One region of the Micrococcus sp. TA1 genome, then DNA from elsewhere that is predicted to be linked to it. Evidence: riboswitches for the same ligand, from Rfam matches in the RefSeq annotation. Region 1 holds a riboswitch; each other region holds the start of a gene.
What was found. Region 1 has a riboswitch for thiamine pyrophosphate ahead of GGQ69_RS10760 (ECF transporter S component). Riboswitches for the same ligand answer to the same signal wherever they lie in the genome.
Positions count from the first base shown of each region.

Region 2: another riboswitch for thiamine pyrophosphate. It lies ahead of GGQ69_RS11545 (thiamine ABC transporter substrate binding subunit); the one in region 1 lies ahead of GGQ69_RS10760 (ECF transporter S component).
Region 3: another riboswitch for thiamine pyrophosphate. It lies ahead of GGQ69_RS12975 (bifunctional hydroxymethylpyrimidine kinase/phosphomethylpyrimidine kinase); the one in region 1 lies ahead of GGQ69_RS10760 (ECF transporter S component).

Region 1 covers NZ_JACHNW010000001.1:2,447,453-2,450,702, reverse strand. The annotation lists gene GGQ69_RS10770 (APC family permease) at 1-32, opposite strand, end outside; gene GGQ69_RS10765 (FAD-dependent oxidoreductase) at 199-1,716, shown strand; TPP riboswitch at 1,786-1,889, shown strand; partial or broken gene GGQ69_RS10760 (ECF transporter S component) at 1,983-2,726, shown strand; gene GGQ69_RS10755 (ATP-binding cassette domain-containing protein) at 2,723-3,250, shown strand, end outside.
Region 2 covers NZ_JACHNW010000002.1:33,617-36,866, forward strand. The annotation lists gene GGQ69_RS11535 (sulfatase) at 1-556, shown strand, start outside; gene GGQ69_RS11540 (formylglycine-generating enzyme family protein) at 561-1,472, opposite strand; TPP riboswitch at 1,672-1,775, shown strand; gene GGQ69_RS11545 (thiamine ABC transporter substrate binding subunit) at 1,827-2,939, shown strand; gene GGQ69_RS11550 (iron ABC transporter permease) at 2,971-3,250, shown strand, end outside.
Region 3 covers NZ_JACHNW010000002.1:363,675-366,924, reverse strand. The annotation lists gene GGQ69_RS12990 (hypothetical protein) at 1-305, opposite strand, end outside; gene GGQ69_RS12985 (hypothetical protein) at 513-704, opposite strand; gene GGQ69_RS12980 (DUF5067 domain-containing protein) at 879-1,745, opposite strand; TPP riboswitch at 1,878-1,971, shown strand; gene GGQ69_RS12975 (bifunctional hydroxymethylpyrimidine kinase/phosphomethylpyrimidine kinase) at 2,016-3,250, shown strand, end outside.

The DNA.
Region 1 (3,250 bases):
CGGGTCTCGCCGGAGGCTGTGGTGGAGGGCATGGGATCACAGTAGACGGCGCCGGGGCGGGGTGCCGAGTCCCCGTGCGCATCCGGGGTCTGAGAGGGTGCGATGCGCACGGGGCCCCTCTACGATGACGGTGTTCGCCTCCCCGCGCGGGACGCGTCCGCCATCGGATCCCGCAGGACGGAACAGGACGGATGCAGCATGGACCCCAGGACGTCCCTCTGGCATGACACCCACCCGGTCCCCGCCACCGGCACCGACCACCTCTCCCCGGGTGACCGGTTCGACACCGTGGTCGCCGGCGCGGGCTTGACCGGGCTGGCCACCGCCGTCCTGCTGGCGCGCGCGGGCCAGCGCGTGGCCGTGGTCGAGGCCCGCTCGGTGGGGGCCGTGGCCACCGGGAACACTACCGCGAAGGTCTCGCTGCTCCAGGGCACCACCCTGGCGGAGATCAGCCGTCACCAGTCGGACCAGGTGCTGCGCTCCTACGTGGAGGGCAACCGCCGGGGGCAGTCCTGGCTGCTGCGCTACCTGGACGAGAACGGGATCGACTACCAGCGCAGGCCCGCCTACACCTACGCCACCACCCACGAGGGCCTGTCCCGGCTGCACTCCGAGCTGGAGGCCGACCGCGCCGCGGGCCTGGACGTGACCTGGACACGGGAGACGGACCTGCCCTACCCCGTGGCCGGGGCGATCCGGCTGGAGGACCAGGCGCAGGTGCACCCGATGCAGGTGCTCGACGCCCTGGCCACCGAGTTCCGCCGGCTCGGCGGGACGCTGGTGGAGGGGGTGCGGCTCACGGGCGCGGGCTACCGGTCCCCGCTGGCCGTGCACACCTCCGCGGGGGAGATCAGGGCCGGGCAGCTGGTCCTGGCCACAGGGGCCCCGGTCCTGGACCGCGGCGGTTACTTCGCCAAGCTCAGTCCACACCGTTCCTACGCACAGTCCTACCGGGTGCCGGGGCCCGTTCCCCAGGCGATGTACCTCTCCGCGGACAGTCCGTCCCGCAGCCTGCGCACGGCCCCCATCGACGACGGTGAGCTGCTGCTCGTGGGCGGCAACGGCCACGTGGTGGGGCGATCGGCCTCACCGCAGGCCGCCGTGGACGCCCTCGAGGCGTGGACCCGGGAGCACTTCCCCGGAGCGGAGCGCACGCACGCCTGGTCCGCGCAGGACTACCGCTCGGCCAACCTCGTCCCCTTTGTGGGGACACTGCCCCGCGGCGGTGGCCACGTCTACCTGGCCACCGGCTTCAACAAGTGGGGCCTGACCAACGGCGTGTCGGCCGCCCTGCGGATCTCCGCGCAGATCCTCGGCGGTGCCACGGACTGGGCCAGGCCGATGGATCGTCGCCTCACCTCGCCGGCCGACCTGCTGACCGGCCTGAGGGACAACGCCGCCGTCGGTGCCCGGTTGGCCGGCGGCTGGACGTCGGCCGCACGCAGACCCCTGCCCCAGGAGCCTCCGGCCGAGGGCCAGGGCACGGTGGGCCGGGACCACGGCCGGCCCGTGGCGGTCTCCACGGTGGACGGGGTGACCTGCCGGATGTCGGCGGTCTGCCCGCACCTGGGCGGCATCGTCTCCTGGAACGACGCCGAGCGCTCCTGGGACTGCCCACTGCACGGATCACGCTTCACCGCGGACGGCACCCTGCTCGAGGGGCCGGCGGTCACGGGCCTGCGGGCACCCACGGATGCCAGGGGGCGGGCGGACTGAGAGCCGTTCCCCGCAACGGGAGGACCGTGGCCGAGGGGTCGGGGGTGGTGCCCTATGCTGGTGCCACATCGTGAACGACAGGGGAGCGCCGCCCGGCGCTGAGAGTGCGCCCAGCGCAGACCCTCGAACCTGCTCCGGTTAGTACCGGCGAAGGAAGTCGAGTTCTCCGATGGAGCGTGGGGCCCGGTGCCTGACGCGCCCGGATCCCGAGGGTTCGGGCGGCGTGCGTTCCATTCCCCTCCTTGGATCCTTGAGGAGGACATCACATGGTCTCGACGCAGACCCCCGGCAGTGATCACCAGGCCACCCCGCCGGCCGGTACACCGGACCGTCCCGGGCGCTCCCGCCCACACCACGACCCGCGCGGCCCCGCCCACCGCACCTCCGCCCACCGCACCTCCGCCCACCGCACCTCCTCCCGCCACACCTGGCGCGTGGTGGACATCGTCGTGGCCGCCGTCGTCGCCGTGGCCAGCGGCGTGGTCTTCTAGGCCTGGAACCTGGCCTATGCGGGACTGGGCGGGGTGTTCCTGGCGTTCCCGCCGTCGTCGGGACTGGTCGCCGGCATGTGGCTGTTCCCGGCGGTCCTGGGTGCACTGCTGATCCGCAGACCGGGTGCCGCGCTGTTCACGGAACTGGTGGCTGCCGCCGTCTCCGCGTTGCTGGGGTCCCAGTTCGGCCTGACCGTGCTGGCCTCCGGACTCGTCCAGGGCATCGGGGCCGAGCTGGTCTTCCTCCTGTTCCTCTACCGTCGCTTCACCCTTCCCGTGGCCCTGCTGGCCGGTGCCGCCGCGGGAGTGGCCTGCGGTCTCAACGAGGCCTTCCTGTTCGCCTGGTTCCCCGAGTACACGCTGGCCTGGAAGTGGCTCTACGTGGGGTTCACCGGCATCTCCGGGATCGTCATCGCCGGCCTGCTGAGCTGGCTGGCCACCCGCGCCCTGGCGGCCACGGGCGCACTGGCCGCCCTCCCGTCCCGCGGCGCCCACCGGGAACCGGCGGGCCGGGGGTGACCGCGGCCACCGTCACCGCGCAGGGCTGGGGCTGGCGGCACGCCGGACGCGACCGGGCCGCCGTCGCCAGCCTGGACCTGACCATCCCACCGGGGCAGCGGGTCCTGCTCGCCGGGCCCTCCGGGGCCGGGAAGTCCACTCTGCTGCACGGACTGGCCGGCGTGCTGGACCCGGCGGACGACTCGGAGGAGACCGGCCGGCTGCTGCTGGACGGCGTGCCCACCCGCGAGCTGCGCGGCCACGCCGGGTTGGTGCAGCAGGACCCCGAGACACAGGTGATCCTCTCGCGCGTGGGGGACGACGTGGCCTTCGGCGCGGAGAACCTCCGCGTCCCGCCGGACGAGATCTGGGACCGGGTCCGACACGCCCTGGCCGCGGTCGGGCTGGGGGAGGACGAGGGCATCGCCCTGTGGCGGGACACGTCGCGACTGTCCGGCGGGCAGAAGCAACGGATGGCCCTGGCCGGGGTCCTGGCCATGCGCCCGCCGCTGGTCCTGCTCGACGAGCCGACCGCCAACCTCGAC
Region 2 (3,250 bases), on a different contig from region 1:
GGACCACGGGGACATGTTCGGCGACCACGGCATGATGCTCAAGCACTTCACCCACTACCGGGGCGTGACCAACGTGCCACTGGTCATGAGGGTGCCCGCGGGACTGCCGGGGGCCGGCGTCGGGATCTCCCCGGCGGCGCGGACCGCGGCCTCGACGGCCCTGGTCTCGAACGCGGACCTGGTGCCCACCCTGCTGGAACTCACCGGGGTCTCGGGACACCGCGGCATCCAGGGCCGCAGCCTGGTCCCGCTGCTGCGGGGCGAGGCCTCCGTCCACCGCAGGGCACTGATCGTCGAGGAGGATCAGCCGTTCGGCCTCGACGGGCTGCCGGCCCCCGTGCACATCCGTTCGGTCATCACCCCCGAGGCCCGCTACACGCGGTACTTCGGCACCGACGCCGAGGAGCTGTACCTGCTCGACTCGGACCCGGAGGAGGCCCACAACCTGGCCGCCAGGCCGGGGTGCGAGGAGGTCGTGGACCGCATGCGCCAGCTGATGCTGGACGAGTTGCTGGCGCTGACCGACCACGGGGTCCGGGTGCGGGCGGCGGCCTGACCCGTCAGCCGACGGTCCGGAAGCCGCAGTTGCTGCTCGAGGAGTCCGGACTGTTCCTGCTCCGCGCTGCCACCCGGTACCGGTTGCAGTAGGAGTCGTGGCAGAGGAACGACCCTCCGCGCATGACCCTGCCCTCGCCGAACGGCGGCCCGGGGGGATTCTCCTCGGGACTGCGCCGGTAGTAGCGCGGCAGGAACCAGTCCTGGCACCACTCCCAGACGTTCCCGGCCATCTGGAACAGGCCGAACCCGTTGGCCGGGAACGTCCGCACCGGGGCCGTGGAGAGGAAACCGTCGTCGATCGTGTTCTCCACGGGGAAGCGTCCCTGGAAGATGTTGCAGTGGTGCTCGCCGCCCGGCACGAGCTCATCGCCCCAGGCGTAGCGGTGGCCCTGCAGCCCGCCGCGGGCCGCGTACTCCCATTGCGCCTCGTGCGGCAGGCGGCGCCCGGCCCACGCGCAGTAGGCCTGGGCGTCATTCCAGCTGACGTGGACCACCGGGTGGTCCTCGTCCGCCCGGGATCCCGGTCCGAGCGGGGCATGCCAGCACGCCCCGGGCACGTTGACCCACCAGGCCGTCCCCGGGACCGGGTTCGCGCCCGCCGGGTTCAGCCGACGAGCAATGAGTTCCAGGTGGAAGACCGCCGAGGACCCGAACCGTTCCGCCTCCGTGACGTACGCGGTCTGCTCCACGAACCGCCGGAAGTCGTCGACCGTCACGGTGGTGGCGTCCATGGAGAAGCCGTCCAACCGCACCGCGTGCACGGGCGTCTCACCGTCTGCGGGGTACCCCTCACCGAAGTGGTCCCCCATGAGGAACCGACCGGCGGGAACCTCAACCTGCTCGATGCCGTGGGTGGAGCTCGACTGGACCGGGCCCGTGTGGACGGCCCGAGACGCAGGCTCCCGCGGATCCATGTGCTGCGCACGTCCCGGCTCGGTACCGCCGGCAGCGGGATGACAACAGTCCACATCCACCTCTCAGGGCCGATTCGTCGTGCAGGTGCTCAGCCGGACAGCTCAGACAGGCAGGGCTTTTCCATTATGGTGCGCCGCCACGGCCGGTCACGTCAGCCGACCGAGATGACCCCGCCCCTCCCCCGGCACTAGACTGAAGGTTCAACGACAGGGGAGCGCCAGGCCGGCGCTGAGAGTGCGCACACCGCAGACCCTCGAACCTGCCCGGTTAGCACCGGCGAAGGAAGTCGAGCTTTCTCTCCTCGGGTCGGCGCACCCGCCGCCCCGTCCCCTCCAGAGGTATTGGAGGAACTCATGCACCACCTTTCCGCAGCGCCCACCAGCAGACGCCGTGCCCGTGGCGCCCTCGCGATCCTGGGCATCGCCGCGCTGGCCCTGACCGGCTGCTCGGTCGCGGACCAGTCCGGCGCGGGCGACGGCACGGCGCCGGCCACCACCGACGGCGCGAGCGGCGCCTCGGGAGCCGGCACCGGTGGCACGGTGACCGTGATGACCCACGACTCCTTCAACATCACCGAGGAGCAGATCGCCGCCTTCGAGCAGGAGTCCGGCTACGAGCTCACCACCACCGCCCCGGGCGACGCCGGCACCCTGGTCAACCAGCTGATCCTGTCCAAGGACAACCCCACCGTGGACGCGGTCTACGGCATCGACAATCTCTCGGCCCAGCGCGTCATCGACGAGGGCGTCGTCGCCGAGTACGCCTCCGGGGCGCTGCCGGAATCCGCCCAGGACCTCGTCGTCGAGGACCGGCTGACCCCCATCGACCAGGGCCAGGTCTGCGTCAACGTGGACGAGCAGTGGTTCGAGGAGAACGACCTCGCCGCGCCGACCACCCTGGAGGACCTGGCCAGGCCCGAGTACGCGCGGCTGTTCGTCACCACCAATCCGGTCACCTCCTCCCCCGGCCTGGCCTTCCTGGCCGCCACCGTGACCGAGAAGGGCGAGGACGGCTGGCAGGACTACTGGCAGCGGTTGCTCGAGGGCGGCACCAAGGTCGCCGCCGGCTGGTCGGACGCCTACTACTCCGACTTCTCCGCCGGCGAGGGCCAGGGCGCCTACCCGCTGGTGCTCAGCTACTCGTCCTCCCCCGCCTTCGCCCCGACCACCGGGGTCGTCGAGGACACCTGCACCACCCAGGTCGAGTACGCCGGCGTCGTGGAGGGCGCGAAGAACCCCGAGGGCGCGCAGGCGTTCATCGACTTCCTGCTCGCCGAGGACTTCCAGGCCTCGCTGCCGGAGAACATGTTCATGTACCCGGTGGACGAGTCCCTCGAGCTGCCGGCCGAATGGGCGCAGAACGCCACCCTCGTCGAGGACCCGATCGAGGCGGACCTGCGGCAGATCGCCGAGAAGCGCGAGGCCTGGCTCGAGGACTGGAACGCACTCTACGAGGCCGCGAGCTGATCGGCATCCCCCACCGGACAGGACGCGACGGATGAGCCTGGTCCCGGGAGACCCGGCCCTGGTCCCGACGCCGGCCCCCACCCGGGTGCCGGCGTCCGGTCGGGCCCCGGAGACCGGAACCGCCCCGCCGGGCGGTGACCGGGCGGACGTCGTGCCCGGGCGGTGGAGGCGTGCCGCCGGCCCGGTGGGCCGCGGGCTGGTGTGGACGGTGGTCGCCGCCGTCCCGCTGGCGTTCCTGGCGGTGTTCTTCCTGTGGCCCGTCGGGTCGATGCTGGCCCGTGGCGTGACGAACGCCGCCGGGCAGCTCGACC
Region 3 (3,250 bases), on a different contig from region 1:
CCCTCGGCCAGGTCGTCCAGCCCCAGGGCGCGCCAGAATCCCCGGTGGTGCTCGCAGGGCAACAAGGCGGTGAGCATGCCGCGGACCGGCGCCCGGTCACGGTTCGCCGTGGCATGGATGTACCGGTGACCGGTGTGCTCGGCCCGCCAGGCGGTGATCTCGGGCCGGCCGAGCACCAGGACCCAGGCGATCAGTTCTGAGGGACCGTCCACGGTGGCGGTCAGGTCACCGACGATGTCCAGCTCGCGGCTGAGCCGCATCAACACCGTCAGCTCGCGGGCATCCTCGGGCGGGTACAACATCATTCCTCCTCTGCCGGATCTCGGCATGGAATCCCAGATGATTCAGTTGGATACCAGTCATTTTCGGCAGCGCCGGAGGGATGTCAAGAGGCTTCGTGCGGTGGTCCCGAAGCCGGCAATCCGGCTCCTTCCGGTGCCGGTCACGTGGCCACCATGTTCAGGGGGCACACGGCGCGCTCGCATATCCCGATGATCAGCGCGTCCAGCCGTTCACCGACGCTGTGCTTCTCGCCCGCGGTTCCGGGTGGCAGCAGCGCAGGTGCGCCCCCCGGATTCATCGACGATGAACCAGAGCATCACGCCGTTGGTCTCGATGCCGACGCTGACGTACTGGGCGTCCGGCGCGGCGGCGTCGATCCTCACCGGTAGCCGGCGCATGTCCAGCCAGGACACCGCGAACATGCCCGGTTGTTCGGGCAGGCCGCCCCAGGGGGCAGGACCTCGGCCAGCGGTCAGGACCCCAGACCGATGGCCTCTCGGAGGGCCGCGACGGGCCGGTCGTGATGGCCGGGGGCGACGCACAGCACGGTTAGGACGTCCCCCTCGTCCCGATTATTGCCGACGTCGAGGGAGCATCTACTGCTTGACGGAGAATTCCTCGGAGGTCAGGACTGCCTCGGAGAAGCTGAACAGCTCCCGTACTTCCACGGACACCGTGGTCTCATCCCGCAGGACGTAGGCCTCCTGGATGGTGACCGTAGTACCCGGCTTGATGTCGGACATCGAAAGCGCCGAGTCGACGTCATCGACTATGGCGCTTTCAAGCTCGACGCCGCTCTGGAACGCCTGGTCGTGTATGGCGGTCATGAAGTTGGCGGCCTCGTCGGAGTTGTTGGTGAACTCATAGCTGACAACGATCGCCGGTTCTCCGGCGTAGTCCTTGGCGAAGGTCGCATCCTCGATGGTGACGTCGTACTCCCCGGTGGTGTCCTGATCGTCCGCGGGGGCCGCTGCGGGGGTGGTGCTGGTCTGCTCCAGCTCAACCGTCCACGTCTCACCGAGCGCGGCGGCCTCGTAGCTGATGGTGTCGCCGTCCAGGGTGAAGGTCTTCTGGTCGTCACTGGACGCCAGGAGTGCGGAACCCGTCTTGGACGTGTCATTGACCGAGTCCCAGGTGAAGGCTGCCGTTGCGTCCTCGGGTTGTTCGACGCTGCCGGCCCAGTACAGGGACTTCGATTCATCCTCCGCGTTGACCCAGTAGATGGTGATCGTATCGTCGACGATGGTCGCCACGTGCTTGCTTCCGGAGCCCTTGTTGGACTGTGCCCACTCGCCAGTGAGATCAACGGGCTCGGGCGCTTCCGGACTGGATGCGGACTGGGAGCCATCGGCGCTGTTCGATTCGGCGGTGTTGCCCGCACTGCCAGCTGGAGAGGCGCATCCGGTGAGCGCGAGGCCCAGGGCCACGACGAGAGCCAACGAGGTGGTGGATGTGGTGCGCACGGGGAGGTGCCCCTCTTCCTTGAGACGACGGTGATCGTCGTTCCTATGCGTGATGCCTTGAACCGGCTGAGGGTTTGAGTCGAGACGTTTCGCTCGATAGCCCCGTCGGTCCGTTGCGCCTGCCTATACTTGGCCGCGGACACGGGGTGCGCCGCACGGCGCTGAGATGACACCCGTGGAACCTGATCTAGTTAGGACTAGCGAAGGGATGTCCGCGTGACTTCTTCTTGCCATACCCAGATTCCGCCTGTCCCCGCATCCGGGCCCCGCGTGCTGTCGATCGCCGGCACCGATCCCTCCGGGGGCGCCGGCACCGCCGCGGACCTGAAGTCCATCACCGCCGCCGGCGGTTATGGCATGAGCGTGGTGACCACGCTCGTCGCCCAGAACACCCACGGCGTGCGGGACCTCCACGTCCCGCCCACGGACTTCCTGCGCGCCCAGCTGGAGGCCGTCAGCGACGACGTCACCCTGGACGCCGTCAAGACCGGCATGCTCGGCACCACCGGCATCATCGAGACCGTGGCCGCCTGGTGCGACGAGCACCCGCCGGCCGTGCTCGTGGTCGATCCGGTCATGATCGCCACCAGCGGCCACCGCCTGCTGCAGCCCGAGGCCGAACAGGCCATGATCGAGTTCTGCCGCCGCGCCACGGTGGTCACCCCCAACATCGACGAGCTCGCCGTGCTCACCGGCTCGCCGCGCGCCGCCGACGAGGCCGAGGCCCTGGACCAGGCCGCCCGCTGGTCAGCCGCGACCGGCGTGGCCGTGGTGGTCAAGACCGGGCACCTGGACACCCGGCGGGTCACGAACACCTGGGTGCACCCGGACGGGACGCTGATCTCCGTGCCGTCCACGCGCATCGACACCACCAGCACGCACGGCACCGGCTGCTCCCTGTCCTCCGCGCTCGCCACCCGGCTGGGCCGCGGGGACGCCCCGGGCACGGCACTGGCCTGGGCCACCGAGTGGCTGCATGAGGCGATCGCCCACGGGGCCGCCCTGCAGGTCGGTTCCGGCCACGGACCCGTGGACCACGGGCACCGCTCGCGCCGTTTGCAGGCCGCCGCCTCCGCCGCCCCCTGGTTCGCCCCCGACGCCGTCCCGCCCGTCCTCGGGTCCCCGCAGGACCTGGGTGCCCCGCGCCGGGACCCCGAAGCCCGGGTGCCGGCCGCCGTCGCGCCCGCCGGTCCGTGGACCGCGGCGTTGTGGGCCGCCGGGGCGGAGGTCAACGCCGCCATCGCCGGCTCCGGGTTCGTCCGTGCCCTCGTGGACGGAAGCCTGACCCGGCACGCCTTCGAGTTCTACCTGGCCCAGGACGCGCTGTACCTCAACGGGTACTCCCGGGCGATGGCCGCCCTCGCCGCCCGCTCGACCGAGCTGGACGCGCAGGTCTTCTGGTCCGGGGCGGCCCACGGTTGCCTCACCGAGGAGGCCGAACTGCACCGCACCTGGCTCGGTGATCGCCCGGCCCCCGTCGCTGGACCGGTGACGAGCGCCTACAC